3 regions of the Streptomyces sp. NPDC002467 genome follow, and region 3 is predicted to be linked to each of the others. Evidence: riboswitches for the same ligand, from Rfam matches in the RefSeq annotation. Region 3 holds a riboswitch; each other region holds the start of a gene.
The links. Region 3 has a riboswitch for thiamine pyrophosphate ahead of ACFYYJ_RS24795 (thiamine ABC transporter substrate binding subunit). Riboswitches for the same ligand answer to the same signal wherever they lie in the genome.

Region 1: another riboswitch for thiamine pyrophosphate. It lies ahead of thiC (phosphomethylpyrimidine synthase ThiC); the one in region 3 lies ahead of ACFYYJ_RS24795 (thiamine ABC transporter substrate binding subunit).
Region 2: another riboswitch for thiamine pyrophosphate. It lies ahead of thiO (glycine oxidase ThiO); the one in region 3 lies ahead of ACFYYJ_RS24795 (thiamine ABC transporter substrate binding subunit).

The regions. Positions count from the first base shown of each region.
Region 1 is NZ_JBIARJ010000001.1:501,118-511,685, reverse strand. It holds gene ACFYYJ_RS02410 (hypothetical protein) at 1-731, shown strand, start outside; gene ACFYYJ_RS02405 (hypothetical protein) at 822-1,814, opposite strand; gene ACFYYJ_RS02400 (hypothetical protein) at 2,079-3,119, opposite strand; gene ACFYYJ_RS02395 (hypothetical protein) at 3,493-5,178, opposite strand; gene ACFYYJ_RS02390 (glycosyltransferase) at 5,553-6,665, shown strand; gene thiC (phosphomethylpyrimidine synthase ThiC) at 6,748-8,538, opposite strand; TPP riboswitch at 8,533-8,678, opposite strand; gene ACFYYJ_RS02380 (YibE/F family protein) at 8,718-10,190, shown strand; gene ACFYYJ_RS02375 (SsgA family sporulation/cell division regulator) at 10,364-10,568, opposite strand, start outside.
Region 2 is NZ_JBIARJ010000010.1:219,092-229,659, reverse strand. It holds gene ACFYYJ_RS22260 (sulfite oxidase-like oxidoreductase) at 1-378, shown strand, start outside; gene ACFYYJ_RS22255 (DUF4396 domain-containing protein) at 416-838, opposite strand; gene ACFYYJ_RS22250 (deoxyribonuclease IV) at 1,220-2,077, opposite strand; gene pknB (Stk1 family PASTA domain-containing Ser/Thr kinase) at 2,087-4,003, opposite strand; gene ACFYYJ_RS22240 (hypothetical protein) at 4,528-4,824, shown strand; gene ACFYYJ_RS22235 (thiazole synthase) at 5,041-5,835, opposite strand; gene thiS (sulfur carrier protein ThiS) at 5,841-6,041, opposite strand; gene thiO (glycine oxidase ThiO) at 6,038-7,261, opposite strand; TPP riboswitch at 7,259-7,370, opposite strand; gene ACFYYJ_RS22220 (NAD(P)/FAD-dependent oxidoreductase) at 7,452-8,681, shown strand; gene ACFYYJ_RS22215 (Rv2175c family DNA-binding protein) at 8,872-9,237, shown strand; gene thiE (thiamine phosphate synthase) at 9,323-9,964, shown strand; gene metF (methylenetetrahydrofolate reductase [NAD(P)H]) at 10,044-10,568, shown strand, end outside.
Region 3 is NZ_JBIARJ010000012.1:151,735-162,302, forward strand. It holds gene ACFYYJ_RS24760 (M23 family metallopeptidase) at 1-19, opposite strand, end outside; gene rpsB (30S ribosomal protein S2) at 269-1,150, shown strand; gene tsf (translation elongation factor Ts) at 1,286-2,122, shown strand; gene pyrH (UMP kinase) at 2,285-3,064, shown strand; gene frr (ribosome recycling factor) at 3,150-3,707, shown strand; gene ACFYYJ_RS24785 (phosphatidate cytidylyltransferase) at 3,707-4,783, shown strand; gene rlmN (23S rRNA (adenine(2503)-C(2))-methyltransferase RlmN) at 4,877-5,989, shown strand; TPP riboswitch at 6,048-6,157, shown strand; gene ACFYYJ_RS24795 (thiamine ABC transporter substrate binding subunit) at 6,242-7,342, shown strand; gene ACFYYJ_RS24800 (ABC transporter permease) at 7,456-9,066, shown strand; gene ACFYYJ_RS24805 (ABC transporter ATP-binding protein) at 9,066-10,118, shown strand; gene ACFYYJ_RS24810 (cytochrome P450) at 10,137-10,568, opposite strand, start outside.

The DNA of each region.
Region 1 (10,568 bases), on a different contig from region 3:
ACGAACGGCCCGAGCTCGCCACGCTCGGCGAACGCCTGAACGCCGAACAGTTGCGCACCATGGCCTTCGCGGCCCGCGCACTGCTCACCGCGGCGGCCGCCGCCGAGTACGACCACTACGTGAAGATCCGCGGGGAATCGCGCGACGAACTGCTGTCCGCACCCGGAACGACGGGCGAGGAGGGCACCGAGCAGGACACCGGCGGTGGCGCGGGCATCAGCGCCGTGGTCGCGGTCCTCGCACCGGTCCTGGCGGGAACCGCCATGCTGATCTTCCTGCTCGTGGGCTACGCCCTGAAGATGATCGAGCCCGAACCCGCCTTCGCCGAGACGATGCTGACGGCCGGTTGGCTCTTCGGGGCGCTCACCGTGGCCGCGCTGCTCTTCGCCGTGATCGGACTGCTGGTGACGGCCGTCCGCAACGGGTCGACGGAGGTGGCGGCGGACGAGGCGGAGGCGATACCCGACGAGGTCGCGCGGGCCCGGGAGGCCTGGCGCAACGCCCTGCTGGAGCGGGGGATCATGCCGTTCCTGCGGGACGCGCTGGCCGATCCGAGCTCGGGCCCGGGCCTTCCCGGTCCCCGCAGGCGCGGCGGCCGGATGCCCGAACTGGGCTACACGGCACCTGATTTCACCAGTCCGGGGACCCCCAATGAGGGTCCCCGGCCCGGTTACACGTCGCCGGACTTCACGAGCCCGGACTTCGGCGGCCCGGAGCGCGAGCCGGAGTAGGTCCTCCGGCCGCGCGCTCCGGGCCGCGTGGTTCAGTACTTCTTCACAGGGTCACTGCGTTCCTGCGTCACCTTGTCGGCTCCCGCCGCGTCAGGGGCGCGTGATCCCCTTCGGGACGTCCAGCTGCGAGGCCGACTGCCGCGGCTGCTGCGGCTTGGCCCCGGAACGGGTCAGCGGGACCACTCCGCTCGGGCCGGGGATCCTCTGGACCCACGGACCGGCACCGTTGTCCTGCGGGGTCTCCGGGTCGTCCGTGCAGTCGAGCTCGAAGTTGCGGGTGCCCGGCGTCATGCTGACGTTGGTGACGAAGCAGAGCGTCTCCCACAGCTCGTTGGACTCGGTGAGCACCTGGATCGAGACGTTGTTCGCCTGGTGCGCGATGGAGATCGCGCACGCGTCGGACGGGTAGTCCGTGTGCGGCGGGTCGATGGTGAGGTTGTGCCAGCTGAACTCGGTCGTGTTGTTGCCGTTGAACGAGCCCTGGGTGTCGCGGATGCCGACGAAGGCGGTGCGGTCCGCCGTCAGGGCGGCCTTCACCTCCCAGGCGTTGTTGTCCGCGACGGCGTCGACGTCGATGCACCGCGACGGGCCGGTGGGGCCGGTCGGACCCGTGCCGCCCGTCGGGCCGGTCGGACCCGTCGCACCCGTCGCACCCGGACCGCCCGATGCGCCCGTCGGGCCGGTCGGGCCTGTCGGACCGGTCGGGCCCGTTTCGCCCGTCGCGCCGGTCGCGCCGGTTTCACCGGTCGGACCGGTCGGGCCGGTGGGGCCGGTGGGGCCAGTGGGACCGGTGGGGCCCCGCTTGCCCTTGTCGCACTTGTCGTCGCCGCCACCCCGCATGCCGTCCTCGGAGACTCCGGCCCGCGGCTTGTGGTTCGGCTTGTGGGACTCGCAGCGGTCCTTGTCCCCACCCGTGGGACTCACCACCGACCCGGCGGGCTGGATGGTCTGGGCCGCGCCGAGCGCGGGGCTGGAGATTCCCACCAGTACCAGGGCAAGCGATGCGAGGGTGCCGCCGGCCCGCCAGCCGCTCCGCCTGGGCAGCGGGCCTAGGTTTGACCTGGTCTTGCGCTCGGGACTCATGTACGCCGCTCCTTCTCGAAACCGGATCGAACGATGTGCGTCGGGGCCATCGGGCCGCCTCAGTCATCGTGGGGATCTCGGTATCGGACGCCGGGACGCCTCGCATATAAGTCCACTTATTGGACGAATAACGCACCCCCAATGGCCGGTTGTCCGGCGGCGGCTCGGATCGGCGACCCAGACCCGGAAACGCCGACGGCCCGGAGCGCCGGCCGGACTGGATCGTCCGACGGTGCTCCGGGCCGCAGTGGTGCCGCGTGTTCGTTACTTCATGGTCTTCGGACGGTGGTTCACCGCGTCGGGAGCCAGCAGGCTGTGGGCGGCACGACGGGTGGGGTTGTACGGAACCGGCGGGTCCGCCGGAGTCCATACGCCGTCGCACGTGAGCGTGGTCGGGTTGCCGTTGACCACGTCGCAGAAGGTCTCGTAGACGACGCCGCCGTCGGTCACCACCTCGACGACGATGCCGTTGGCCTGCTGCGCGATGGAAACGCCGCAGGCGTCCGCCGGGTAGCTCTCACCCGTGCTGAGGTTGTACCAGATCCATGTGAACGGCGGCTGCCCCGACGTCTGGCGTACACCGACGTAGGTGTTCCCGTCGCCCGGAAGCACGGCCTTGAACTCGCGGCTGCTCTGGTCCGTGATGGCGTCGACGTCGATGCACTTCGCCGGACCGGTCGCACCCGTCGCACCCTGCGGGCCGGTCGGACCCGTGGCACCCGTGGCACCGGTCTCACCCTGCGGACCGGTCGGACCCGTCGGGCCGACCGAGCCCGTTCCGCCCGTACCGGGAGGACCCGTCACACCGGTAGCACCCGTCGCGCCGGTGTCACCCTGCGGACCGGTCGCACCCGTCGCACCGGCCGGACCCGTCGGACCCGTCGGACCCACCGAACCCGTACCGCCGGTTCCGGGCGGACCCGTCACACCCGTCGCACCGGTCGCACCCGCCGGACCAGTTGCACCCGTGGCACCCGTTGCACCCGCCGGGCCCGTCGGGCCGGTCGTACCGGTCCCGCCACCGGCAGGACCCGTCGGACCCGTGGGGCCGGTGGGACCGGTCGGGCCCGTCGCACCGGCAGGGCACTTGTCGTGCTTGTCCTTGCCGTCCTCCCCGCCCCAGACCTCGTTGTCCCCGCCACCCAGGAACTTGTCCAGCAGTTGGGCGTGCAGTGGCTTGTCGTGCGGGGGCCGGCCGTCCTCCGACTTGCAGTCGTCGCCCCCACCCGCCTGGGTCGCCGCGCCGACGGGGCCGGACGCCTGGACGGTCTGGCCCGCGGCGAGCGCGGGGCCGGCGACTCCCATCAAGACCAGGGCAAGCGATGCGAGGGTTCCGCCGGTCACCAGGCCGCTCCGCCTGGGCAAGGGACCGAGGGTTGACCTGGTCTTGTTCTCGGGACTCATATACGCCGCTCCTTCTGAACCGGATCGAACGATGCGTGGTACGGCCGCTCGGGCCACCTCGGACATCGTGGTGATCCCGGTCGCGGGGTGACGGGGCGCCTCGCAGAGACGTCAACGGATCGGCCCAGTGGTTCACCCCCATTGGAGGAGCGTGCGTTTGACAGAACGTCAGCGGCCCGGAGGGCCTACCGGACCATGTCCGGCGGCACTCCGGGCCGCTTGGGTTCACTGTCTGATCACCGTGCTGCTTCCACCGGGGTCACCCGGCCGGGCGTCAGCCGCGGTGCTTGTTGCCCTTGTCGGTCCTGTGATTGGCGACCGGCTTCTTGGCAGCCTGCTTCTTGACGGCGGGCTTCTTGGCGGGAGGGTTCTTGGCGGCGGACTGGTTCCGCAGCGGCGGGCTGTCCACCAGCGGGTTCACAGGAGTCCAGGCGGCGTTGCACGTGAGGCTCGGCGGGTTGCCGGAGTTCTCGGTGCAGGAGGTCTCCCAGACCCGCCCGTCGGGGGCCACCGTTTCGACGTTGGTGATTCCGCTGTGGTCGCTGACCGAGACACCGCAGGAGTTGCCCGGGAAGTTGGTGTTGTCGGTCAGGTTGTTCCACTCGAAGTTGCCGACGTTCGGGGTGAGGCTCCGGATTCCGACCCACACCTGACCGTTGGTCGAGACCCCCTTGACCTCCTCGGACGCGCTGGGCTTGTAGGAGGCGACGCCACCGTTGCACGGGCCGGTGACGCCCGTGGCTCCGGTCGCACCCCTGGCGCCCGTCGGGCCCGTCGGGCCCGTCGGGCCGGTGAGGCCTGTCGCACCCGTGGCACCCGTCGCACCGGTGGCACCGGCCGGACCCGTCGGGCCGGTGAGGCCCGTCGCACCCGTCACACCGGTCGCACCGGTCGCACCCGTACCCGTCGGACCCGTCGGACCCGTCGGGCCGGTGTCACCCGTGGCACCCGTCACACCGGTCGCACCGGTGGCGCCCGTACCCGTCGGACCCGTCGGACCCGTCGGGCCGGTGTCACCCGTGGCACCCGTCACACCGGTCGCGCCGGTGGCGCCGGTCTCACCCGTGGCACCCGTGGCGCCGGTGGCACCCGTCTCACCAGTCGCTCCGGTGGCGCCCGTCTCGCCAGTCGCACCGGTCGCACCCGTCGGACCGACGGAGCCTTCGCCGCCCGGACCGGTCGCACCGGTGGCGCCCGTCTCACCGGTCGCACCCGTGGCACCCGTCGCGCCGGCCTCACCCGTCGCACCCGTAGCACCGGAAGGACCCGTCGGACCGGTCGGTCCGGTGTCACCGGTCGCGCCGGTCTCACCCGTGGCGCCCGTCGGACCCACCGAACCCGTACCGCCCGAACCGGGCGGGCCCGTCACACCCGTGGCACCCGTGGCGCCGGCCTCACCCGTGGCACCCGTCGCACCGGCCCCACCTGTCGCACCAGTCGCACCCGCAGGGCCCGTCGGACCCGTCGGGCCCACCGAACCCGTGCCACCCGTACCGGCCGGACCGGTCGCACCCGTCGCACCGGCAGGACCCGTCGCGCCGGTCGCACCGGCCCCACCCGTCGCGCCCGTCGCACCGGGCTGACCCGCCGGACCCGTCGGACCCGTCGACCCCGTCCCGCCGCTGCCGGCAGGACCGGTGGCGCCCGTGTCGCCCTTCGGGCCGGTCGGGCCGGTCGGGCCGGTCGGGCCGGTCGGACCCGTTCCACCCGCGGGCGGGCACTTGTCGTGTCCGTCGCCGTGCGGCTCGCGCCCGTCCTCCTCGCCCCAGGTCTCGTCGTCGCCGCCGCCCAGGTACTCGTCCAGCAGCTGGGCGTGCAGCGGCTTCTCGTGCGGGGGCCGGCCGTGCTCCGGCTTGTCGTGCGGCTTGCAGTCGTCACCCCCGCCGGCCGCCGGGGCGACGGCGGTCACGCTCGTACCGGCCGGCCCGACCAGCGCGACGACGGGGCTCGCCATGCTCACGAGCACGAGGGAGAGCGATGCCAGGGCACCTCCCGCCATCCAGGCCCGACTGCGGGGGACGGGACCAAGCGGCGACCTGGTCCGGTGCTCACGACTCATGTGCAGCGCTCCTTCGGAACGGAATGCGGGCCGGAACGGGTGACGCCCCGACCGCGAGTTCGATCTTCCTTGGGAACCTACGGGCGCAAATCGGGGCATCTTGAGCATTTTGCGACGAACGTCAACACATCGGCCTATCAGACCTGCACGAACGGATGCGGACCCGACCACCCCGTGGTAGAGCCATCGGGTCACGCCACCGGCGAGCCGCCACCCCCTCGGCGGCCGGAATCCCTAACGTCGCCCGCGTCCCAGCCGACGAGAGGGTGTTTCCGGTGAAGCCGACCATCTGTCTGAACATGATCGTCAAGAACGAGGCGCCGACGATCCGGAAGTGCCTGGAGTCGGTACGCCCGCTGATCGACACCTGGGTGATCGTGGACACCGGCTCCACGGACGGCACCCAGGACGTCATCCGGGACTGCTTCCGCGACCTGCCCGGCGCTCTCCACGAACGCCCGTGGAAGGGTTTCGACGGAAGCCGCACCGAGGCGATCGAGCTCGCCCGCTCCAGCGCCGACTACCTGCTGTTCATCGACGGCGACGACGTGATGCAGATCGAGCCCGGCTTCCGCATGCCGGAGCTGACGCTCGACGCGTACCAGGTCGCGCTGCACGACGGCCCGATCATCCACTGGCGGCCGGCCCTGGTCTCCAACCGGCTGCCCTGGCGGTACGTGGGCGTACTCCACGAGTACATCGAATGCGGCACCGACTACAGCCGCGACGTGATCGAGGGCTTCAACATCCTCTCCGTCGGCGGCGGGGCACGTCTCCGCGAAGGCGGCCAGCGGGCGAAGTACCTGCGCGACGCCGAAGTCCTCACCGAAGGACTCGCGAAGGAGCCCGGCAACACCCGGTACGCCTTCTACCTCGCCCAGAGCTGGCGCGACGCGGGAGAACCGGAGAAGTCCCTGGCCGCCTACGACCACCGCGTCGCCATGGGTGGCTGGGTCGAGGAGACCTACTGCGCCCGGCTCTACGCGGCACGGCTCGCGGCCGGCCTCAAGCGGCCGGCGGCCGAGGTGGTCGACCGGTTCCTGCGCGCGTACGAGAGCCGCCCCAACCGCGCCGAGGCCCTCGGCGAGCTCGCCCGCCTCTGCCGCCTCGAAAGCCGCTGGCCCCTCGCCTACACCTTCGCCCGGCAGGCGGTGCGGATCCCGGCCCCGGACGACATCCTGTTCGTCGAGTTCGCCTGGCACGAATGGCGCGCGCTCGACGAACTCGCGGTGGCCTCCTACTGGGTGGGCGAGTACCAGGAATCGCTGGAGTGCTGCCAACGCCTCCTGGAGGAGGGCAAACTCCCCCTGGAGGAGCACGACCGGATCCTCGCGAACCTCGAATTCGCCCGGCGCAAGCTCGGCCTGGCCGCCCAGGTCCCCGCCTGACGGCCACCCCCTCCCGAAAGCGGAAAAGGCCCGCGACTCCCCCCTCGGTGTCGCGGGCCGTTCCGTGTCGCCGCAGCGGAGGTCAGTCCGCCAGCGGCAGGTACACGCGGTTGCCCGAGGCCGCGAACTCGGCGGACTTCTCCGCCATGCCCGCCTCGATCTCGTCCGCCTTCAGGTCACCGCCGTGCTCACGGCGGATGTCCTGCGAGATCTTCATCGAGCAGAACTTCGGACCGCACATCGAGCAGAAGTGCGCGGTCTTGGCCGGCTCGGCGGGAAGGGTCTCGTCGTGGAACTCGCGGGCCGTGTCCGGGTCGAGGGCCAGGTTGAACTGGTCCTCCCAGCGGAACTCGAACCGCGCGTCCGACAGGGCGTCGTCCCAGTCCTGGGCGCCCGGGTGACCCTTGGCCAGGTCGGCGGCGTGGGCCGCGATCTTGTACGTGATGACACCGGTCTTCACGTCGTCGCGGTTGGGCAGACCCAGGTGCTCCTTGGGCGTCACGTAGCAGAGCATCGCGGTGCCCCACCAGGCGATCATCGCGGCGCCGATGCCCGAGGTGATGTGGTCGTACGCGGGCGCGACGTCCGTGGTCAGCGGGCCGAGCGTGTAGAACGGCGCCTCCTCGCAGATCTCCTGCTGGAGGTCGATGTTCTCCTTGATCTTGTGCATCGGGACGTGCCCGGGGCCCTCGATCATGGTCTGGACGTTGTGCCGCTTGGCGATCGTGTTCAGCTCGCCGAGCGTCTTCAGCTCCGCGAACTGCGCCGCGTCGTTGGCGTCCGCGATCGAACCGGGGCGCAGACCGTCACCGAGCGAGTAGGTGACGTCGTACGTCGCGAGGATCTCGCAGAGCTCCTCGAAGTTCGTGTAGAGGAAGTTCTCCTTGTGGTGCGCCAGGCACCAGGCCGCCATGATCGAGCCACCCCGGGAGACGATGCCGGTCTTGCGGCGGGCGGTCAGCGGGACGTACGGGAGCAGCACGCCGGCGTGGACCGTCATGTAGTCGACGCCCTGCTCGGCCTGCTCGATGACCGTGTCCTTGTAGATCTCCCAGGTCAGGTCTTCGGCACGGCCGTCGACCTTCTCGAGCGCCTGGTAGAGCGGCACGGTGCCGATCGGCACGGGGGAGTTGCGCAGGACCCACTCGCGGGTGGTGTGGATGTTGCGGCCCGTGGAGAGGTCCATGACCGTGTCCGCGCCCCAGCGGGTCGCCCAGGTCATCTTCTCCACCTCCTCCTCGATGGAGGAGGTGACGGCGGAGTTGCCGATGTTGGCGTTGACCTTCACCAGGAACCGCTTACCGATGATCATCGGCTCGATCTCCGGGTGGTTCACGTTGGCCGGAAGCACCGCGCGACCTGCGGCGATCTCCTCGCGCACGACCTCGGGGGAGACGTTCTCGCGGATCGCGACGTACTCCATCTCCGGGGTGATCTCGCCCCGGCGGGCGTACGCGAGCTGCGTGACGGCGGCGCCGCCGCGACCCCGACGGGGCTGGCGGGGGCGGCCCGGGAAGACCGCGTCGAGGTTCTTGAGCCCGCCGCGCGGCGAGGTGTGCTTGATGCCGTCGTCCTCGGGGCGCACGGGACGGCCCGCGTACTCCTCGGTGTCGCCGCGGCCGATGATCCAGTTCTCGCGCAGCGGGGGCAGGCCCCTGCGGACGTCGGTCTCGATCTGGGGGTCGGTGTACGGACCGGACGTGTCGTAGAGCGTCACGTCCTTGCCGTTGGTGAGGTGGACCTGGCGGACCGGCACCCGGATGTCCGGGCGGGAGCCCGCCAGGTATCCCTTGTGCCAGCCCGGCTGGCGCTCGGTCTGGCCGTCGTCGCCCTGGCTGACGGCAGGCGTGCGTGCGTCGTCCTGAATGGTCATGAGACCTGATCTCCCTACGCCGGCATTACCCGGTAACAGGTTCGGCGGTCGACGCAGCCTCTTCCCGTACGCATCCGTGATGTGCGTACGGTGATCAGCGCCCTCTCAGCCCGGTGCTCCGAGCTCCCGCGTTGTGCAAAGTAGCCCCCACGCTAGCGTCATCAATGGCGTGCTGAACAGTGGGCCCCCTCATCTCTTGCGATGATCTGCCGGTGACGTCTTCGCTGCACCCCCCCACGAAGCCCACCGAGCCCCATGACCACACCGGCCACGAGCACTCAGGTCCAGGGCACGACTCCGGTCATGCGCCCGGCCAGGGTCACGGTCCCGGCCACGACCACGGAGGTCACGGACACGGCGGCCACGGACACGGGCACGGCCACGGTCCGGCGGCGCCCGGCTCGAAGCACCTGCGCAAGGTCATCGCGGCCGTACTGATCCCCTTCACCGCCGCCGTGTTCGTCGGCATGGCGGTGCTCTGGCCGGGCGGAGCGCCCGCCCACGAGCGCACGGGCGTCGGTTTCGACCGTCAGACCCAGCAGGCCACGGTCGTCTCGCTGGAGCGTGTCGACTGCAAATCCGTGAACGCCTCGCAGGTGCCTCCGACGGGCGACACGTCCACCCCGGAGGGGCGCGAGGCGCAGGCCGCGCAGACGGGGGAGTGCAAGAAGGCCACCGTCGAGGTCGGTACGGGCCCGGAGAAGGGGCGGACCTTCGTCGAGGTCGTCCAGCCGGGTGCGCCCCGGCAGTTGGAGAAGGGCCAGGAGGTGGTCGTGGCCTACGCGCCGGACGCCCCGCACGACCTCCAGTACTCGGTGATCGACGTGAACCGCAAGCTCCCGCTGGCGCTGCTGGCGGGCATCTTCGCCCTCGCGGTGGTGGTCGTCGGGCGGATGCGCGGGGTGTTCGCCCTGATCGCGCTGGTCGTCAGCTTCGGCGTGCTGACCCTCTTCATCCTCCCGGCCATCCTCCAGGGTTCGAACCCGCTGCTCGTAGCCGTCATCGGGGCGAGCGCCATCATGCTGATCGCCCTGTACATGTGCCACGGACTGACGGCCCGCACCTCCGTCGCCGTCCTCGGCACGCTGGTCTCGCTGCTGCTGATCGGGCTGCTGGGCTCGGTGTTCATCGACTGGGCCTTCCTCAGCGGCAACACCGATGACAACACCGGTCTGATCCACGGGCTCTACCCGCACATCGACATGAGCGGCCTGCTGCTCGCAGGTGTGATCATCGGATCCCTGGGCGTGCTCGACGACGTGACGGTCACCCAGACCTCGGCCGTCTGGGAACTCCACCAAGCCGACCCGTCGATGGGCCCGCGCGGGCTCTACCGGGCGGCGATCCGGATCGGCCGCGACCACATCGCGTCGGTGGTCAACACGCTCGTACTGGCCTACGCGGGCGCCGCCCTGCCGCTGCTGCTGCTGTTCTCGATCGCGAACAGCAGCATGGGTTCCGTGGCCAACAGCGAGCTGGTCGCGGAAGAGATCGTACGGACCCTCGTGGGTTCGATCGGGCTCGTGGCCTCGGTCCCGGTGACCACGGCACTGGCCGCGCTGGTCGTATCGGCCGACCGACCGGGATCCCCGGCCGCCTCGCCGGCCTCGGGACCGGTCCGCGGCGGCCGGGGCCGGCGGCGCAAGCGCTGAACGGCGGTTCCCGAGGAACGGGAAAGGGGCGTCGGCGGACGCCGGCATTCCGCTGCGTTTCAGCTGTGGCCGGTGTTTCACATGGTGCAGGTGTGGCCCGTATTGCTTTTGGTGCCTTTACCTGTGGCGCCTTTGCCCGTGGCGCCTTTGCCCGCACGGCCACGCGAGAGGCGTCAGCCCGCGTTCTGCTCGTTCTGCTGCGCCTCGGCGAGGATCTTGCCGAGCGCCTCGTCGAGGTTCTCCTCGAAATCACCCAGGTTCCGCTCCTGCCCGAGCGGAACGAGCCGGTCGGTCCGGTCGAGGAACGCGACGAGCGGAGCCGCGCCGGCGCGGAAGAGCGCCCGGTCGCCGCCCACCTGGAGCCGGATGTGGACATCG
Region 2 (10,568 bases), on a different contig from region 3:
GGCGCCGAATGGGGCGGCGTGCTCGCCCGTACCGTGCTCGCCCTCGCACCGCCCGCCCCGCAGGTCACGCACGTGATGGTGTGGGCCGAGTACGGCTTCAGCTCCAACTTGCGGCTGGCCGACTTCGCTTCCGACCGGACCGTCTTCGCCACCCACGAGGGCGGTGAACTGCTCACCGCCGAGCACGGGTTCCCGCTGCGGCTCGTCGTCCCGCACCTGTACGCCTGGAAGGGCCCCAAGTGGGTCCGGGGGATCGAGTACATGACCGCGGACCGTCGGGGCTTCTGGGAAGAGCGCGGTTACCACAACATCGGCGACCCCTGGCGCGAACAGCGTTACTCCTACCAGGAGGAGCCGGGGGACGGCCCGGAGCTGTAGCGGACGCCGTCGGGGATTCGCCCGATGGTGGTACTGCTCAGTGGTGGTACTGGTGGACGACCGCGTGACCCTTGCCGCGGCCGATCATCCACTTGTTGACCGGGGTGGTGAGGACGAAGGCGATCGCGAGCGAGATCGCGAGCACGATCCAGAACAGCGCGTCCGAGAGGTGCGCGTCCATCGCGCCGGGCCACAGGGCGATCACCCCGTTGTCGATCAGCTCCATGACGGCGATCGAGAGGGTGTCGGCGGCCAGGGCCACCCGGATGGCCGTACGGAAGTCGACGCCGGCCGAGAGGATCCCGCGCAGGGTGAGGGCGTAACCGAAGAAGAACGCCAGCACGATCGCCAGGATCATGGTCGACACGTTGCCCCAGCCGAGCGCGGTACCGATGATCATGCCGAGGATCTCGCCGATGGCGCAGCCGGTGAGGCAGTGGAGCGTGGCCTGCGCGGCCATGGCCCAGCTGACCTTGCCGGGGGCGTGGTGGCCGTGGCGGGCGTGCGCGTCGTGGTCGCCGTGTGAGTCGTGCCCGGCGTGTCCACTGTGGTCTTCGTGACCCGCGTGACCCGTGTGACCCGCGTGGCCGACGTGACCCTCGTGACCTGCGGGGTCACCGTGTCCGGCGTGGCTGCCGTGCTGCTCGTGGTTGGCGTGCCCGGTGTGGCCCTCGTGCTCGCCGTGCCCGCCGTGCTGCTCGTGTCCGTGGTGCTGATGGTGCTCATGGCCTGCGTGCGTCTGCTCCATGACAACAACCCCCTCGTGGGAATGCCGGGTGGCGGTCCCGTCGACAGACAGAACCGTATACCCCCCTGGGGTATTCCTCAAGGGATCATCGGATCACCCGGTGCCGCGCAGCTCCTTCAACAGCGCCACGTCCGCCGCGTGCCCTTCCTTGCCGCCGGGCGTCTCGATGACCAGCGGTACGCCCTCCATCGCCGGATGCGTGAACAGCTCCGCGAAGGCCTCCCGGCCGATGTGGCCCTGGCCGATCTGCGCGTGCCGGTCCTTGTGGGCGCCGACGCCCTCCTTGGAGTCGTTCGCGTGGACCAGCTTCAGTCGGCCCTCGCCGACCGTGTCCACGAGCAGGTCGAGGGTCTGCTTGGTGCCGCCCGGCTCCGCCAGGTCATGGCCTGCCGCGAAGACGTGGCACGTGTCCAGGCAGATCCCCAGCATCGGATGGCGGTCGAGCGCCTCGAAGTACGGGCCGAACTCCTCGGCCGTCGAGCACAGCGAGGAACCCTGCCCCGCCGTGGACTCCAGCAGCAGGAAGGGGTCGTCGTCGTGCGTCAGCTCGTCCAGCAGCGGCAGCATGTGCTCCCTGATCTGCGCGTACGCCGCCTCGCGCGGCCGCCCGCCGGTCGCCGAGCCGGTGTGCACGACCACCCCGAGCGCACCGATCTCCCGTCCGCGGCGCAGTGAGTGGCGCAGCGACTCCACCGACTTCTCCACGGTCGCCTCGGTGTGGGAGCCGAAGTTGATCAGGTAGGGCGCGTGCACGTAAGCCGGGATGGACCCGGCCTCGCACTCCGCCCGGAACCGTTCGTCCTGCGCCGGGTTGCCGACCGGGGTGGCCCAGCCGCGCGGATTGGCGACGAAGACCTGGACGGCCTCGGCGCCCATCTCGCGGGCGTAGGTCAGCCCGACCGAGGCGAGGCCGCCCGCCACGGGGACGTGCCCGCCCACTGGATTGCGTATCACTGCGGCCTACAGCCCCTTGGTCTTGATGGTGATCGTGCTGCCCTCGGGGGCGGTCTGCCCGGCCGGTACCGACTGGGTGTCCACGGTGTTGCTGAAGGAGAGGAAGGGCTTCTCCACCTTCACCTTGAAGCCCGCGGCCTCCAGCGTCTTGCGGGCCGCGTCCACCTCCTGGCCGGTCACGCCCGGGACCGGGAGCTGGCGGGGGCCCTTGGACACGGTCAGCGTGATGGTGTCACCGGCCGCGGCCTGGGCGCCCGCGCTCACCGACTGGTTGGCGACCGTACCGGCCGCGGCGGGGGAGTTGACCTGTTCGGGGGCCGTCTCGACCTTGAAGCCCAGGCCCTCCAGGCTCGCCTTCGCCTGGTCGGCGGGGAGCCCCACCACGCTCGGGACGCCGACCGGACGGCCCTTGCTCACCACCAGCGAGACCGCGGTGTCGGGCGCGCGCTTCTCGCCGCCCGTCGGGTCGGTGCTGATCACCGAGCCCTGCGCGACGTCCTGGCTGAAGGCCTGGGTGACGATGCCCGGAGCCAGCCCGGCCTTCGTCAGCTCGTTCTTGGCCTCCTCCAGCGGGCGGTCCTTCAGGTTGGGCACGGCCACGACCTGGGGGCCGCGGGAGATGACGATCTTCACGGCGCCGTTGCCGCGGATGCGCTTGCCGCCCGGAGGGTCGGTGTCCATCACCGTCCCGCGGTCGAAGGCGTCGCTGAACTTCCGCTCGACGCCCTTCACCCCGAGCCCGGCCGCGGACAGCTGGGAGCGCGCCTGGGCCTCACTCTTGCCGAGCAGGTTCGGGACCTTGGTGAACTGACCCGAGCTGATGTACCAGACGCCCGTGCCCAGACCGAGGGAGAGCAGGACCCCCGCGATGACCAGGAGCACACCGCGGCGCGGCAGCCGGGAGGAGGCGGCTGCCGGCCGGTGCGTCGCCGGCGGCGGAGTCGGAGGCATCTCCAGGCGGGAGGTGTGGTGCACGGGCTGCTGCGCCGTCACCGGACGCGGGATCACGCCGGTGCGGTCCTCGGCGGACGACCGTTCGTCGGCCCGCGCCTGCGGCGGTACGGCGTCCAGCTCGGCGTCGCCGAGCTGCGCACGGGCCTCGATGACGAGGCCGAGCAGGGCGGCGGCGTCGTACGGCCGCAGCTCCGGGTTGCGCGCGGCGGCCTGCGCGACGAGCTCGTCGAGCCCGACGGCCAGCCCGGGGACGGCGGCCGAGGGAGGCGGCACGTCCTCGTGGAGGTGCTGGTACAGCACCTGGGCGGGCGTCCCGCCGGTGTGGGGCTTGGCCCCGGTCAGCATCTCGTACAGCACGACACCGCAGGCGTAGACGTCCACGCGGGTGTCGGCGACGCCGTTCTCGATCTGCTCGGGGGCCAGGTAGGAGACGGTGCCGAGGACGGAGCCGGTGGTGTTGGTGACGGAGTCCACGGAGCGGACCAGCCCGAAGTCGGCCACCTTGACCCGGCCGTCGTCACCGATCAGGACGTTCTCGGGCTTCATGTCACGGTGCACGAACCCGGCCCGGTGCGCCGCGCCGAGGGCGGCGAGGACGGGTTCGAGGATGTCGAGGGCGGCCCGCGGCCGCAGCGCGCCGCGCTCGCGGAGCACGTCGCGCAGGGTGCAGCCGGAGACGTACTCCATGGCCAGGAACACGTACGGCCCGTCCGTGCCCTGGTCGAACACCGAGACCACGTTGGGGTGCGCGAGCCGCGCCACGGACTTGGCCTCCCGGATGAACCGGTCGACGAAGGCCGCGTCCGCGGCGAGGGCCGGGTGCATCACCTTCAGCGCGAGCACGCGGTCGAGCCGGGTGTCGACGGCCCGGTAGACCGTTGCCATGCCGCCGGCCGCGATGCGGGCGTCGATGCGGTAGCGGCCGTCGAGCACGCGCCCGACGAGGGGGTCATCCAGGGTCGTATCCACCCGCCGATTCTATTGGCGGGCGGACGCGACCCGACGGGCGCGGTCGTTCTTGCAGCCCAGCTGTGACGTGGGCGGGGTACGGGGTCACGCGCGGGCGGGGCCTCCACCCCCACGGCCCGCACCGGCGCGACGGCGGCTGCCCACCCGCCCCCTCGGGTGCGGGTGGGGTGTGGTGGCGGCGGTCACGGCCTCGCGGATGGGCGGGTCGGGGGTGGGCGTGGTCGTTGTCGACCACAAGAGCCCAGGCGGCAGGAAGGGCGCGTCAAATCGCTACGCGCTCCTCCACGACGGCGTCTGCGACCCGTCCTGGGCTGGTCATAAGCCGCGACGGATCGCTACGTGCTCCTCATTCCCGGCGTCCGACGGCCGTCCGGAGCTGATGTCTCGACACGGGTGATTTTCTCGAACTGTCAAGTCCCGAGAACGCGGGGCGTGACGCGATGCGCTCGCCCCGGGCTCAATTGGGCTCTGGGTAAGGCCGTCCGGCCATCTCTTTTTCCCTATCTCAAAGGAGGTGAATTCTCATGACTCACGCATCCCGCGTACAGCGTCTCGCCATCCTCGCAGCCTCGAGCGCCTTGGTCGCGGCGGGCGCGTTGGTGCCCTCCAGCGCATTCGCGGCGCCGGCGGCATCGCACGCCAAAACCGTGACTGCGACGACGTCCAATAGCGGCGATCGGGATTGGGGCTGGGGCTATTGCCATCAAAACCGTCACGACCGCCACGGCTGGGACTGGGATTGGGGCTGGGGCTGGGGGTGGGGCGTTTGCTACGACCACCACAACCACCACCACAAGCATCACCACTACTGGGACGACTGAGGAAGTCGCGTCGAACGGAAATTGACCTGAGAGTCCGGGCCGGATGGCGCAACCCATCCGGCCCGGACCGTCAAATGCAGGAAGCGACCCAGGACGAGGGCCAGTCGCGGCGCCGACCGACCGGGGCCCCGACATCGGTCACCCCTGACCGCCCACGCGGCAAGGCCCCGCGTGACCGCCGCCCCGGCATCCCGGCCCGAACGGACAGCGCCCCCTTCAGAACGCCGGCCGCTCCGGGTCCAGCGTGGCGCGGCCCTCCGTGGGGGACGAGGCTTCCGCGAAGCGGCGTTGGGGGATGCGGCCCGCGCGGTGGGCGAGGCGGCCGGCCGAGACCGCGTCGCGCATGGCCGCCGCCATCAAGGCGGGGGACTGGGCGCGGGTGACGGCCGAGGCGAGCATGACCGCGTCGCAGCCGAGTTCCATGGCGAGGGCCACGTCCGAGGCCGTGCCGGCGCCGGCGTCGAGGATGACCGGGACGCCCGCCCGTTCGGTGATCAGCTCGAAGTTGTGCGGGTTGCGGATGCCCATGCCCGAGCCGATCGGGGAGCCGAGCGGCATGATCGCCGCGCAGCCCACGTCCTCCAGCTTGCGGGCCAGCACCGGGTCGTCGTTGGTGTACGGGAGGACGGTGAAGCCCTCGTCGACCAGGATCTCGGCCGCGTCGAGGAGTTCGACCCCGTCCGGGAGGAGGGTCCGCTCGTCCGCGACGACCTCCAGCTTGATCCAGTCCGTGCCCAGCGCCTCCCGGGCGAGGCGCGCCGTCAGGACGGCCTCGCCCGCCGTGAAGCAGCCCGCCGTGTTGGGGAGGACCGCGATGCCGAGCTTGGTGAGGACGGAGAGGACGGATCCCTGGACCGTCGGGTCCAGGCGGCGCATCGCGACGGTCGTGAGTTCCGTGCCGGAGGCGACGAGTGCGCGCTCCAGGACGTCCAGGCTCGGGGCCCCGCCCGTGCCCATGATCAGGCGGGAGGAGAAGGTCCGGCCGCCGAGGGTGAAGAGGTCGTCCGCCATCTCGCTCAGCCTCCCTGGACCGCGGTGAGGATTTCGACCCGGTCGCCTTCGCCCAGCGCCGTGGCCGGCCACTGGCCGCGCGGGACGACGGTCTCGTTGAGCGCGGCAGCGACGCCGGAGGGGGCGGTGGTGAGGGTGGCGACCACCGAGTCGAGGGTGGTGCCGGCCGCGATCTCGCGCGGCTCGCCGTTGACGGAGATGGTCATGCGTAGGACTCCTGACGTGCGGCGGAGAACCGGCGGGGGGAGAAGGGGCGGGCGATCGGCGGGAGTTCGCCGGTGGTCAGCAGCTCCGCGAGTACGTCGCCGGTGAGGGGGGTGAGGAGGACCCCGTTGCGGTAGTGGCCGGTGGCCAGGTGCAGGCCCGGCAGCTCGGTCGGGCCGAGCAGCGGGGCGTTGTCGGGGGAGCCGGGGCGCAGGCCGGCCCTGGTCTCGACGAGGGGGAGTTCGGTGATGCCGGGTACCAGTTCGTGGGCGTCGCGGAGGAGTTCGTAGACCCCGCCGGCGGTGACGGTGGTGTCCCAGCCGAGTTCCTCGCTGGTGGCGCCGAGGACGAGTTCCCCGTTCTCGCGCGGCACCAGGTAGACGTGGCTGCCGCGTACGACGGCCCGCACGGTCCGGGAGAGGAACGGCGCGTACGCCGGTGGTACGGCGAGCCGCAGGACCTGGCCCTTGACGGGCCGGACGGGTACGGCCGCCTCCGGCGGTACGCCGGGCAGCTTGCAGCTGAGGGAGCCGGCGGCCAGGACCACCTGGTTCGCGCGCAGCTCCGTACCGTCGTCGAGCACGGCGCCGGCCGCGCGGTCGGCGGTGACCAGGAGCCGTTCCGCGTTGGCCCGGTGGATGATCACCCCGGCCCGCTCGCAGGCGGCCAGCAGGGCGGCCGCGAGCCGGCGCGGGTCGACCTGGTGGTCGCCGTCCACGCGCAGGCCGCCGCGGACGCCGGGGGCGAGCATGGGCTCCAGGCGGCGGCACTCGCGGCCGGTGAGCCACTCCGACTCCAGGCCGCAGCGGCGCTGCAGGGCGTGGAGTTCCCGCAGGTGGAGGCGGTCGTCGGAGTCGAGGGCGACGGCGAGGGTGCCGCAGGCGCGGTAGCCGATGTCCATGCCGCCGCTGGCTTCGGCGAGCTCGGCGGCGAACCGCGGATAGCGCTCGGCGGAGGCGAGGCCGAGGCCGAGCAGGGACTCCTCGCCGTAGTGGAGTTCGGTGACCGGGGCGAGCATCCCGGCCGCGACCTGGGCGGCGCCGCCGCCGGGGGCGGGGTCGGCGAGTACGGTGCGCAGGCCGCGCTCGGCGGCCCGCCAGGCGGTGACCAGGCCGATGATGCCGCCGCCGATGACGAGGACGTCGGATCCGGCTCCGGATCCCGTACCGGGTCCGGTTCCGGATCCCGCTTCGGGTTCTGTTCGATTCCGAGATGAAAACATGGGCGTCCAGCCCCTCCCTTCGCCGGCATGACCCGGATCAGGTTCGTACGGTCGGAGGCCGTCCAGCCTCCCTCTCAGCCCGGTGCGCCGGACTCCCGCGATAGGTACGGTGGCCAGACTAACCCGGCCGTCGACGGCGGGTAAGGCGGCACCTATTCCTGACGGAGCGTCAGATGATTAGGGTGGCCGGGTGAGTGAGCAGACGGAGAACAATCAGAGCGGCGTCGTGATCGTCGGCGCCGGAATGGCCGGTGTGCAGACCGCGGTGGCCCTGCGGGAGCAGGGCTACGCCGGCCCCGTGACCCTGCTGGGCGCCGAACCGCACCAGCCCTACGACCGGCCCCCGCTCTCCAAGGCGGTCCTGCTCGGCAAGGCCGAGGACTCCGCCTTCGACGTGGACTTCGAGGGGCTCGGCATCGAGCTCAGGCTCGGCACCGAGGTCACCGGGCTGCGGGCCGGCGAGCGGGAACTGGACACCGAGGCCGGTCCGGTCCCGTACGAGGTCCTCGTGCTGGCCACCGGAGCCGAACCGCTGACCCTGCCGGGGACCGAGGGCGTTCCCGGCGTACACCTGCTGCGCACCCTCGACGACGCGGCCCGGCTGCGGCCGGTCCTGGCCGAGGCCCCCTCGGTCGTGGTCGTCGGGGCGGGCTGGATCGGCGCCGAGTTCGCCACCGCGGCCCGGGAGGCGGGCTGCGCGGTGACGGTGGTCGAGGCCGCCGAGCGGGTGCTGGCGGGGGCGCTGCCCGAGGAGGTCGCCGCGCCGATGGGGCGCTGGTACGCGGAGGCGGGCGCCGAACTGGTCACCGGCGCGAAGGTCGCCGGGGTCGAGGCCGGGCGGGTGCTGCTGGCGGACGGCCGCGAGCTGCCGGCCGGGGCGGTGGTGGTGGGCATCGGCGCCCGCCCCGCCACCGGATGGCTGGCCGGGACCGGGGTGGAGCTCGGGCCGGACGGGTCGGTCACCGCGGACGAGCACCTGCGTACCTCCCTGCCGGGGGTCTACGCGGTCGGCGACTGCGCGTCGTTCCCCTCGGGGCGGTACGGGGCGCGGCTGCTGGTGCACCACTGGGACAACGCGCTGCAGGGGCCGCGGGCGGTCGCGGCGAACATCCTGGCGGGGGGTGGGGAACCGGGTGAGGTGTACGACCCGGTCCCGTACTTCTGGTCCGAGCAGTTCGGGCGCTTCGTGCAGTACGCCGGGCACCACGGCGGGGCGGACGAGCTGCTGTGGCGGGGGGACCCGGCCGGTGAGGCCTGGTCGGTGTGCTGGCTGAAGGGCGGGGCGCTGGTCGCGGTGCTCGCGGTGGGGAGGCCGCGGGACCTCGCGCAGGGGCGGCGGCTGATCGAGACGGGGGTGCCGGTGGACCCCGCGAAGGTCTCCGACCCCGGGGTCGCGCTGAAGTCGGCGGTCGTCGCGTAGCCGTGTGACCGGTGGGGCGGGGTGGGGGTGCCGCTGCGCGGAGCAGCTCCCCGCCCCGCCCTTTCTCCGTTTCCCGGGGCTCCGCCCCGGACCGCGATCCTCGAACGCCGGACGGGCTGGAAATGCCGGGGGCTACCCGGACGGGGTGGGTCAGGTACCGGCGGCGGAGTCGAGATGGCAGGCTTGGGGTGTGACCGAGATTGACGCAAAGATCGATGCCCTAGTCCCCTCCTGGCTGTACCTCCCCGACATCGCGGAGATGCTCGACATCGAGGTGACCCGGGTCCGCCAGATGGTCAAGGAAGGTCAGCTGGTCGCCGTGCGCCGCGGCGAGAACCGCTCCCTCCAGGTGCCCGCGCCGTTCATCGACGGCGACAAGGTCGTCAAGGGCCTGGTCGGCCTGCTGACGGTGCTCCGCGACGACGGCTTCTCCGACGAGGAGATCCTGGAGTGGATGTTCACTCCGGACCCGACCCTGCCCGGCACCCCCGCGCAGGCGCTGAGCGAGAATCGCGGCACGGAGGTCAAGCGCCGGGCTCAGGCGCTCGCCCTCTGAGTCGTTCCGACTGATCCATCTGTTCCACCGCGGTGTGCGGGCCGTCCGTGCCCGTGCACCGCGCTCCACCACGGGGGGTACACCCATGCAGCAGCTGTCCGACGCCCGGCTCTACCTGTGCACGGACGCCCGGAAGAAGCAGGGTGACCTCCCCGAGTTCCTGGACGCCGTGCTCGCCGGAGGCGTGGACATCGTCCAGCTCCGGGACAAGGGCATGGAGGCCGGGGAGGAGCTGGAGCACCTCCGGGTGTTCGCCGAGGCCGCCCGCCGGCACGGCAAGCTCCTCGCCGTGAACGACCGCGCCGACGTCGCCCACGCCATCGGCTCCGACGTCCTGCACCTGGGCCAGGGCGACATCCCCGTCCCCGCCGCCCGCGCCATCCTCGGCGAGGGCGTGCTGATCGGCCGTTCCTGCCACGCGGAGTCCGAGGTCGACGCGGCCGTCGCCGAGCCGGGCGTGGACTACTTCTGCACCGGCCCGTGCTGGCCCACCCCCACCAAGCCCGGCCGCTACGCCCCCGGCCTCGGGCTCGTCCGGTACGCGGCCTCGCTGGAGCAGGACCGGCCCTGGTTCGCCATCGGCGGCATCGACGCCTCGAACCTGGACGAGGTCCTGGACGCCGGAGCCACCCGCGTGGTGGTCGTCCGCGCCGTCACCGAGGCCTCCGACCCGGGTGCGGCCGCCGCCGAGCTGGCCAAGCGCGTAAGGGCCCGCATCGGCCAATAGCCCCGACGAGGTGTCCAAAAAGGTGTCCAAAAGACGGACACCACTTCGGGCTGCGCCACGCCGCGTCTAACCTGCCCGTATGGCCTTTGGTACCGCTTCCACCTGGTCGGACCGTGCACACACGGTCCGGGACCTCCTCGCGTCCGGGCGCTCCTACTCCTTCGAGTTCTGGGCGCCGAAGACCGAGAAGGGCGAACGCAACCTCTGGAACGCGCTGCGCCGGATCGAGGCGGTATCCCCGAGCTTCGTCTCCGTGACGTACGGAGCCGGCGGCTCCACCCGCGGCGGCACCGTCCGCGCCACCGAGCAGATCGCCTCGGACACCACCCTGACCCCCGTCGCGCACCTCACCGCGGTCGACCACTCGGTCGCCGAGCTGCGCCACGTCATCGGCCAGTTCGCCGACGCCGGCATCCGGAACATGCTCGTCCTGCGCGGAGACCCGCCGGGTGACCCCATGGGCGAGTGGGTGGCGCATCCCGAGGGCGTGCACTACGCCGCCGACCTCGTCCGACTCGTCAAGGAGTCCGGGGACTTCTGCGTGGGCGTCGCGGCCTTCCCCGAGATGCACCCGCGTTCGGCCGACTGGGACACGGACATCCGG
Region 3 (10,568 bases):
TGATCAGCAGTGTCGTCATGTCCGGAAGCGTCCCGCGGTCGCCGGGAGCACGCGCCGGCCTGTGGACGGTCCGGGCGGTGTGGACAACGGCGTCACCCGGCATACCGCCGGGTCCCGTACACTTCTTGTGGCGATCCGGGTCACCGGGTCGACTTCGCACGCCCCAGCACCGACCGGTTCCGGTCGGGTGGCAGCGTCTCTCGGTCCCTTCATGGGGCAGGGCGCGGTGGGGCGTCAGGAACCAAACCGAGAAACCAAGGAGATGGCCATGGCCGTCGTCACGATGCGGGAGCTGCTGGAGAGCGGCGTCCACTTCGGTCACCAGACCCGTCGTTGGAACCCGAAGATGAAGCGCTTCATCTTCACGGAGCGCAACGGCATCTACATCATCGACCTGCTGCAGTCGCTGTCGTACATCGACCGCGCCTACGAGTTCGTGAAGGAGACCGTCGCGCACGGTGGCTCCATCATGTTCGTCGGTACCAAGAAGCAGGCCCAGGAGGCCATCGCCGAGCAGGCGACGCGCGTTGGCATGCCGTACGTCAACCAGCGTTGGCTCGGTGGCATGCTCACCAACTTCTCCACCGTCTACAAGCGCCTCCAGCGTCTGAAGGAGCTTGAGGCGATCGACTTCGAGGACGTCGCCGCCTCGGGTCTCACCAAGAAGGAGCTCCTGGTCCTCTCCCGCGAGAAGGCCAAGCTGGAGAAGACCCTCGGTGGTATCCGCGAGATGTCGAAGGTCCCCAGCGCCGTCTGGATCGTCGACACCAAGAAGGAGCACATCGCCGTCGGTGAGGCGCGCAAGCTCCACATCCCGGTCGTCGCGATCCTCGACACCAACTGCGACCCCGACGAGGTCGACTACAAGATCCCGGGCAACGACGACGCGATCCGCTCCGTCACCCTGCTCACCCGCGTGATCGCCGACGCCGTCGCCGAGGGCCTCATCGCCCGCTCCGGCGCCGCGACCGGCGACTCGAAGCCGGGCGAGAAGGCCGCCGCCGAGCCGCTCGCCGAGTGGGAGCGCGACCTGCTCGAGGGCGACAAGAAGGCTGACGAGGCTCCGGCCGCCGAGGCCGCTCCGGCCGAGGCCGCTCCGGCCGCCGAGGCCGCTGTCGAGGCCCCGGCCGCCGACGCCGAGCAGGCCTGACCCTCTGAGAGAGCCCGGCGTTCACTCGCCGGGCACTCGCAGCACGGACGATGACGGCGGGGGAGCCGCGCCACAAGCGCGGCGCCTCCGCCGTTCACCCGTAGATCTACGACTTCGAGAGAGAATCACAGACTCATGGCGAACTACACCGCCGCTGACGTCAAGAAGCTCCGCGAGCTCACCGGCGCCGGCATGCTGGACTGCAAGAACGCGCTCGTGGACGCCGACGGTGACGTCGACAAGGCCCAGGAAGCCCTCCGCATCAAGGGCCAGAAGGGCGTCGCCAAGCGCGAGGGCCGTTCTGCCGAGAACGGTGCCGTCGTCTCCCTCATCGCCGACGACAACACCTCCGGTGTCATCGTCGAGCTGAAGTGCGAGACCGACTTCGTCGCCAAGGGCGAGAAGTTCCTGGCCGTCGCCAACCAGCTGGCCGCGCACGTCGCCGCCACCTCCCCGGCCGACATCGAGGCGCTGCTCGCGTCCGAGATCGAGCCCGGCAAGACCGTCACCGCTTTCGTCGACGAGGCCAACGCCAACCTCGGCGAGAAGATCGTCCTGGACCGCTTCGCGCAGTTCACCGGCGGTTACGTGACCTCGTACATGCACCGCACGATGCCCGACCTGCCGTTCCAGATCGGCGTCCTGGTCGAGCTCGACAAGGAGAACGCCGAGGTCGCCCGCGGCGTCGCGCAGCACATCGCCGCGTTCGCCCCGCAGTGGCTGTCCGCCGAGGACGTCCCGGCCGACAAGGTCGAGTCCGAGCGTCGCATCGCCGAAGAGGTCACCCGCGCGGAGGGCAAGCCCGAGGCTGCCATCGCGAAGATCGTCGAGGGTCGCGTCAACGGCTTCTTCAAGGACGCCACGCTGCTCGGCCAGGCCTACGCCCTGGACAACAAGAAGTCCGTGCAGAAGGTTCTGGACGAGGCCGGTGTCACCCTGAAGCGCTTCACCCGCATCAAGGTCGGCATCTGAGTCCGTCCGTACGCGACGGACACCGGACCCCGGTAGGGTCTGAGGCAGTCGTCCGCGTTCGCGCAGGACGACCGCAGATCTGACGAGGAGGCCATTGCCGTAGAGGGAACCGCAAGGACCCACCGGCAATGGCCTTCTTCGTATGTGCACGAGGAGATCTCCATGAATCAGGGCGTGGACCCCCACACCGCATCCGACGACAAGAGCGACCAGGCGAAGAAGGGCCGCCGCTTCATGCTGAAGCTGTCGGGCGAAGCCTTCTCCGGTGGCGGAGGACTCGGCGTCGACCCCGACGTCGTCCACGCCATCGCCCGTGAGATCGCCGCGGTGGTCCGCGACGGCGCGGAGATCGCCGTCGTGATCGGCGGCGGCAACTTCTTCCGAGGCGCCGAACTCCAGCAGCGCGGCATGGACCGGGCACGGTCCGACTACATGGGCATGCTCGGCACGGTCATGAACTGCCTCGCCCTCCAGGACTTCCTGGAGAAGGAAGGCATCGACTCCCGCGTGCAGACCGCCATCACCATGGGCCAGGTCGCGGAGCCGTACATCCCGCTGCGCGCCGTGCGCCACCTGGAGAAGGGCCGCGTCGTGATCTTCGGCGCCGGCATGGGCATGCCGTACTTCTCCACCGACACCACGGCCGCCCAGCGCGCCCTGGAGATCGACGCCGAGGCCCTGCTCATGGGCAAGAACGGCGTCGACGGGGTCTACGACTCCGACCCCAAGAAGAACCCGGACGCGGTGAAGTTCGACGCTCTGGAGTACGGCGAGGTCCTCTCGCGCGACCTCAAGGTCGCCGACGCCACGGCGATCACGCTGTGCCGCGACAACCAGCTGCCGATCCTCGTCTTCGAGCTCCTCGCCGAGGGCAATATCGCGCGCGCCGTCAAGGGTGAGAAGATCGGCACGCTTGTCAGCGACGAGGGAACCCGGGCCTGAGCTGTCCGTCGCCGGGCCGGGCCCAGCCGGGTCCTGCCCGTCCCGCCCGCCTGAACCATCCATTCAAGACATGCAGGAGCACGTGGTGACCGAAGAGATCCTCCTCGAGGCCGAGGAGAAGATGGAAAAGGCCGTCGTCGTCGCCAAGGAAGACTTCGCCGCGATTCGCACCGGCCGTGCGCACCCGGCGATGTTCAACAAGATCGTGGCGGACTACTACGGCGCCATCACGCCCATCAACCAGCTCGCCTCCTTCTCGGTGCCCGAGCCGCGCATGGCGATCGTGACCCCGTTCGACAAGAGCGCGCTGCGCAACATCGAGCAGGCCATCCGCGACTCCGACCTCGGTGTCAACCCGAGCAACGACGGCAGCATCATCCGGGTGACCTTCCCCGAGCTGACGCAGGACCGCCGCAAGGAGTACATCAAGGTCGCGCGTACCAAGGCCGAGGACTCCAAGGTCTCGATCCGCGCCGTCCGCCGCAAGGCGAAGGACGCCCTTGACAAGCTCGTCAAGGACAAGGAAGCCGGCGAGGACGAGGTGCGCCGCGCGGAGAAGGAGCTCGACGACACCACCGCGAAGTACGTCGCGCAGGTGGACGAGCTCCTGAAGCACAAGGAATCCGAGCTGCTCGAAGTCTGATGAACGACTCTTCCTGGCAGCCGGAGCCGGTTCCGGCGGGTCCCGCATACGATGCGCTGGTGGGCCCGCACACTCGGCCCATGCCCATCGTGCCCGATGCCGCCGGCCGTGACTTCGACGACCGGGAAGCACGCGATCGGGGGGCCGCCCCGGACGGCGGCCCCCTCTTCCGCGACGAGACGCCGCCGCAGGAGCCCATGCCCAGCCCCCCGCCCCCGCCTTCGCAGGCACCGCAGGACCCCCCGCCCCCGCCGCAGAAGAAGCGTGCGGGGCGGGACCTGCGCGCCGCCATAGGGGTCGGCGTCGGCCTCGGCGCGGTGATCTTCGCTTCGCTCTTCATCGTCAAGGCGGTCTTCGTCGGCGTCGTCGTCGTCGCGGTCGTCGTGGGTCTGTGGGAGCTCACCTCCCGGCTGCAGGAGAAGAAGGGCATCAAGGCCCCTCTCGTCCCGCTCGCGGTGGGCGGCGCGGCCATGGTCATCGCCGGGTACGTCCGCGGCGCCGAGGGAGCCTGGGTCGCGATGGCCCTGACCGCCCTCGCGGTGCTGGTGTGGCGGATGACCGAGCCGCCCGAGGACTACCTCAAGGACGTCACCGCGGGAGTCTTCGCGGCGTTCTACGTACCGTTCCTCGCCACCTTCGTCACGATGCTGCTCACCGCCGACGACGGTCCGCAGCGCGTGGTGACCTTCCTCGTGCTGACCGTGGTCAGCGACACCGGGGCCTACGCGGTGGGCTGGCGCTTCGGCAAGACGAAGCTCGCGCCGCGCATCAGCCCCGGCAAGACCCGCGAGGGGCTCTTCGGAGCCGTGGCCTTCGCCATGGCGGCGGGCGCCCTGTGCATGGAGTTCCTGATCGACGGCGGTGCCTGGTGGCAGGGCCTGCTGCTGGGGCTCGCGGTCGCGGTCAGCGCCACGCTGGGCGACCTCGGCGAGTCGATGATCAAGCGGGACCTCGGCATCAAGGACATGGGCACCCTGCTCCCGGGGCACGGCGGGATCATGGACCGCCTCGACTCGCTGCTGCCCACCGCCCCGGTGGTGTGGCTGCTGCTGGCGGCCTTCGTGGGTACGGGCTGACCTGGGAAAAGGCGTCGTAGGACGCCGGGCGGTTACTCTAGAAAGGCGCGCTGCTTCTGCGGCGCGCCTTTCGTCTTACAAGGAGTACCTGCCATGGCCCGCCCTGTTCCGGGAGAGCTCACCTTCGTCGCACCGCGCGGAGCGAAGAAGCCTCCCCGGCACCTCGCCGACCTCACGCCGGAGGAGCGCCGCGAGGCGGTCGCCGCGATCGGCGAGAAGCCCTTCCGGGCCAAGCAGCTCTCCCAGCACTACTTCGCCCGGTACGCGCACGACCCGGCCGAGTGGACCGACATCCCGGCCGCGTCGCGCGAGAAGCTCCAGCAGGAGCTGCTGCCCGAGCTGATGAACGTCGTCCGCCACATCTCCTGCGACGACGACACCACCCGCAAGACCCTGTGGAAGCTGCACGACGGCACGCTCGTCGAGTCCGTGCTGATGCGCTACCCCGACCGGGTCACCATGTGCATCTCGTCGCAGGCCGGCTGCGGCATGAACTGCCCGTTCTGCGCCACCGGCCAGGCCGGTCTGGACCGCAACCTGTCCACCGCCGAGATCGTGCACCAGATCGTCGACGGCATGCGCGCCCTGCGCGACGGCGAGGTCCCGGGCGGCCCCGCCCGACTGTCCAACATCGTCTTCATGGGCATGGGCGAGCCCCTCGCGAACTACAAGCGCGTCGTCGGTGCCATCCGCCGGCTCACCGACCCCGAGCCCGACGGCCTGGGCCTGTCCCAGCGCGGGATCACCGTCTCCACCGTCGGCCTGGTCCCGGCCATGCTGCGCTTCGCCGACGAGGGCTTCAAGTGCCGCCTCGCCGTCTCGCTGCACGCGCCCGACGACGAGCTGCGCGACACGCTGGTCCCGGTGAACACCCGCTGGAAGGTCCGCGAGGTCCTCGACGCCGCCTGGGAGTACGCCGAGAAGTCCGGCCGTCGCATCTCGATCGAGTACGCGCTGATCCGCGACATCAACGACCAGGCCTGGCGCGGTGACCTCCTGGGCCGGCTGCTCAAGGGCAAGCGCGTCCACGTCAACCTGATCCCGCTGAACCCGACGCCCGGCTCCAAGTGGACCGCCTCGCGGCCCGAGGACGAGAGGGCCTTCGTCGACGCGATCGCCCGCCACGGCGTGCCGGTGACCGTACGGGACACCCGCGGCCAGGAGATCGACGGCGCGTGTGGGCAGCTCGCCGCCTCGGAGCGCTAGATTCCGGTCCTGATCGATCATGTTCGGCCACGGGGTACCCTGTGGCCGAACCAATTTCATATTCCGACAGGGGAGCGCCACAGCGCTGAGAGTGCGGTATCCGTCATCCGCAGACCCTCTGAACCTCGCCCCGGTCATTCGGGGTAGGAAGTTCGGTCACCACTCAAGCTGTTGCGCCCTGCCCGGCGTCCGCTCCCACAGAGCGCCGGGCAGGGCCGCGTCTTCTCCTGGACATCCCAGGAGGAATCACCAGTGAGCACCACCAAGAAGATCGCGGGCGTCGCGCTCGCGGCCGCGCTGGGCGTCACCACGCTCAGTGCCTGCGGCGGCGGCGACGCCAAGGACAAGAGCGCGGGCGGGACCGAGAGCCCCAAGTCCAAGACCGTCACGCTCGTCACGCACGACTCCTTCAACGTGACCGAGGCGGTCCTCAAGGAGTTCGAGCAGCAGAGCGGCTACACGGTCAAGGTGCTGAAGTCCGGGGACGCGGGCGCCGCGCTGAACCAGGAGATCCTCACCAAGGGCTCCCCGCGCGGCGACGTCTTCTTCGGCGTGGACAACACCCTGCTCTCGCGCGCCCTCGACAACGGCATCTTCACCCCGTACGAGGCCAAGGGCCTGGCCGGCGTGAAGCCCGAGTACGTGCTCGACAAGCAGCACCGGGTCACCCCGATCGACACCGGCGACATCTGCGTCAACTACGACAAGGCCTACTTCGCCGACAAGAAGATCGCCCCGCCGCAGACCCTGGACGACCTGGTCAAGCCGGAGTACAAGAACCTGCTGGTCACCGAGAACGCCGCGACCTCGTCGCCCGGCCTCGGCTTCCTGCTCGCCTCCGTCGGCAAGTACGGCGAGGACGGCTGGAAGGACTACTGGAGCAAGCTGAAGGCCAACGGCGTCGAGGTCGTCGACGGCTGGGAGCAGGCCTACAACGAGCGCTTCTCCGGCTCCGCGGGCGGCAAGAAGGCCAAGGGCGACCGCCCGCTGGTCGTCTCCTACGCCTCCAGCCCGCCGGTCGAGGTGCTGTACGGGGAGCCGCAGCCGGCCGAGGCCCCGACGGGCGTCGCCACCGGCACCTGCTTCCGCCAGGTCGAGTTCGCGGGCCTGCTCAAGGGCGCGAAGAACACCGAGGGCGGCAAGGCGCTCGTGGACTTCCTGATCGGCAAGAAGTTCCAGGAGGACATGCCGCTCCAGATGTTCGTGAACCCCGTGACGAAGGACGCTTCCCTGCCGGAGCTGTTCACCAAGCACGGCGTGGTGGTCGAGAAGCCCGAGAACGTGGCCCCGGAGACCATCGCCAAGAACCGTGAGCAGTGGGTCTCGGCATGGACCGCGCTCGTCGTGAAGTAAGCGGTACCGAGGGAGCGGTCGCGGCGGCGGGGGGCGCCGCGCCGGTCCCGGCGGGGGGCGTACGCCATCCCGTGCGCGAGTCCGGGCGGGCCACGGCCGTGCGGCTCGCGCTGATGATCGTGCCCCTGGCCTTCTTCGGGCTGTTCTTCGCCTACCCCGTCGCCGCGATCCTCGGGCGCGGCCTGAAGACCGACACCGGCTGGCAGTTCGGCCGGATCACCGAGGTGATCACCCGGCCCGACATCGCCGGCGTGCTCTGGTTCACCACGTGGCAGGCCCTCGCCTCCACCGCGCTCACCCTGGTGATCGCGCTCCCGGCGGCCTACGTCTTCGCGCGCTTCGAGTTCCCCGGCAAGCAGCTGCTGCGGGCCCTGGTGACCATCCCCTTCGTGCTGCCCACCGTGGTCGTCGGCACCGCCTTCCTCGCACTGGTCGGCCGGGGCGGGCTGCTGGACGAATTGGTGGGGGTCCGGCTCGACACCACCGTCTGGGCCATCCTCCTCGCGCACGTCTTCTTCAACTACGCCGTCGTCGTACGCACCGTCGGCGGGCTCTGGGCCCAGCTGGACCCGAGGCAGGAGGAAGCCGCCAGGGTGCTCGGCGCCGGGCGCTTCGCCGCCTGGCGGCGGGTGACGCTGCCCGCCCTGGCCCCCGCGGTGGCCGCCGCCGCGCTGATGGTGTTCCTGTTCACCTTCAGCTCCTTCGGCGTCGTGCTGATCCTCGGCGGCCCCTCGTACTCCACGCTGGAAGTGGAGGTCTACCGGCAGACCGCGCAGCTCCTGGACCTGTCCACGGCCGCCGTGCTGACCATGGTGCAGTTCGCCGCGCTCGCCGCGATCCTCGGCATCCACGCCTGGACGGTGCGCAAGCGGGAGACCGCGCTGCGGCTCGTCGATCCGGCCCGGACCGCGCACCGGCCGCGCGGCTGGGCGCAGCGGTCCCTGCTCGGCGGGGTGCTGCTGACGGTGGCGTTGCTGATCGTGGCGCCGCTCGCGGTGCTGGTGGAACGCTCCTTCGACGCTCCCGGCGGGTACGGGTTCGGCTTCTACCGCGCGCTCGGGAACCCCGGCGGCGGGACGTTCCTGGTCGCGCCGCTGGAGGCGGTCTGGAACTCCCTCCAGTACGCGCTCGCCGCCACCGCCATCGCCCTCGTCATCGGGGGGCTCGCGGCCGCGGCGCTGACCCGGCGCGGGGGACGCTTCGTACGCGGCTTCGACGCGCTGCTGATGGTGCCCCTCGGGGTGTCCGCCGTGACGGTGGGCTTCGGTTTCCTCATCACCCTGGACGAGCCGCCGCTGGACCTGCGGACCTCCTGGATCCTGGTGCCGCTCGCGCAGGCCCTCGTCGGCGTGCCCTTCGTCGTACGGACCATGCTGCCCGTGCTGCGCGCGGTCGACGGGCGGCTCCGGGAAGCGGCCGCGGTGCTCGGCGCGTCGCCCCTGCGGGCGTGGCGGGAGGTGGACCTGCCGCTGGTGCGCAGGGCGCTGCTGATCGCGGCCGGGTTCGCCTTCGCGGTCTCGCTGGGGGAGTTCGGCGCGACCGTGTTCATCGCGCGGCCGGACCACCCGACGCTGCCGGTGGCCGTGGCGCGGCTGCTGGGCCGGGCGGGGGAACTGAACTACGGGCAGGCGATGGCCCTGAGCACGATCCTGATGCTGGTGTGCGCGGTTTCCCTGCTGGTGCTGGAGCGGCTGCGCCCCGACAAGACCTCCGGAGAGTTCTGATGACACTGCTTCAGCTGGAAGGGGTGTCGGTCCGCTTCGGTGAGCGCGCGGTCGTGGACGCCGTCGATCTGAAGGTCGCCGAGCACGAGACGGTGTGCGTGCTGGGGCCGAGCGGAAGCGGGAAGTCCACCCTGCTGCGGGTGGTCGCCGGGCTCCAGCCGGTGTCCGAGGGCCGGGTGCTGCTCGGAGGCGCGGACCAGGCCGGGGTGGCGGTGCACCGGCGTGGCGTGGGCCTGATGTTCCAGGACCACCAGCTCTTCCCGCACCGGGACGTCGGCGGGAACGTCGCGTTCGGGCTGCGGATGAGGGGCTCCGCGTACGGACGGGGCTCGTACGCGCCCCGGGTCGCGGAGCTGCTGGAGCTGGTCGGGCTCCCCGGGGCCCAGGGCCGGGCGGTGGCCTCGCTGTCGGGCGGCGAACAGCAGCGCGTCGCGCTGGCCCGGGCGCTGGCGCCCTCGCCGAGGCTGCTCATGCTGGACGAACCGCTGGGGCAGCTCGACCGGGGGCTGCGCGAGCGGCTCGTGGTGGAGCTGCGGGGGCTGTTCTCCCGGCTGGGGACGACCGTACTGGCCGTCACGCACGACCAGGGCGAGGCGTTCGCCCTGGCCGACCGGGTGGTGGTGATGCGGGAGGGGCGGATCGCGCAGGCCGGGACCCCGCTGGAGGTGTGGCAGCGGCCCGCGTCGGAGTTCGTGGCGCGGTTCCTCGGCTTCGAGAACGTGGTTCCGGCCACGGTGTCGGGCGGCGCGGCCGGCACCCCGTGGGGCAAGGTCCCGGTTCCGGCGGGCACCCCGGACGGGGAGCACCGGCTGCTGATCCGCCCGGCCGGGGTGGTGCTGTGCGCGGCCGGTCTGGGCTGCGAGGTGGTCTCCCGGACCTTCCGGGGCACGCACGTCGCGCTGCGGCTGAGGCCCGAGTCAGGGCCGGTGCTGGAGGCGGAGTGCGGTCTGGCGGCGGCGCCCGCGGTGGGCGACCGGGTCGCGGTGACGTTCACGCCGACCGAGGTGGTCGTCCTGCCGACCACCCCGGCCCGGGGCGGGCCCGGGAAGTAGGGCCCGCCGGGGTCTTCCTCAGGCCGCCCGGATGCCGTCCACGGCGATCGGCAGGTGGCGCGGGCCGCGCAGGACCGCGTTCTGCCGGTACGTCGGCGGGTCCTCCAGCAGCCTCGGGTTCTCCAGCCGGCGGGCCAGTTCGCTGAGCGCCAGCGCCGCCTCCAGCCGGGCCAGCGGCGCACCGAAGCAGCTGTGGATGCCGCTGCCCAGGCCCAGGTGCTGGACGTCCGGGCGGTCCGGGTCGAAGCGGTCCGGGTCCTTGAACCGGCGGGGGTCGCGGTTGCCGGAGGCCAGGATCAGCCAGAGCGAGGAGCCCTTGGGGATGGTCACGCCCTGCATCTCGATGTCGGCCAGCGGGGTCCGCTGCGGCAGCAGCTGCACCGGCGGCTCGTAGCGCAGCAGCTCCTCCACGATCGGGACGGACAGCTGCGGCTCGGCGCGCAGCCGGTC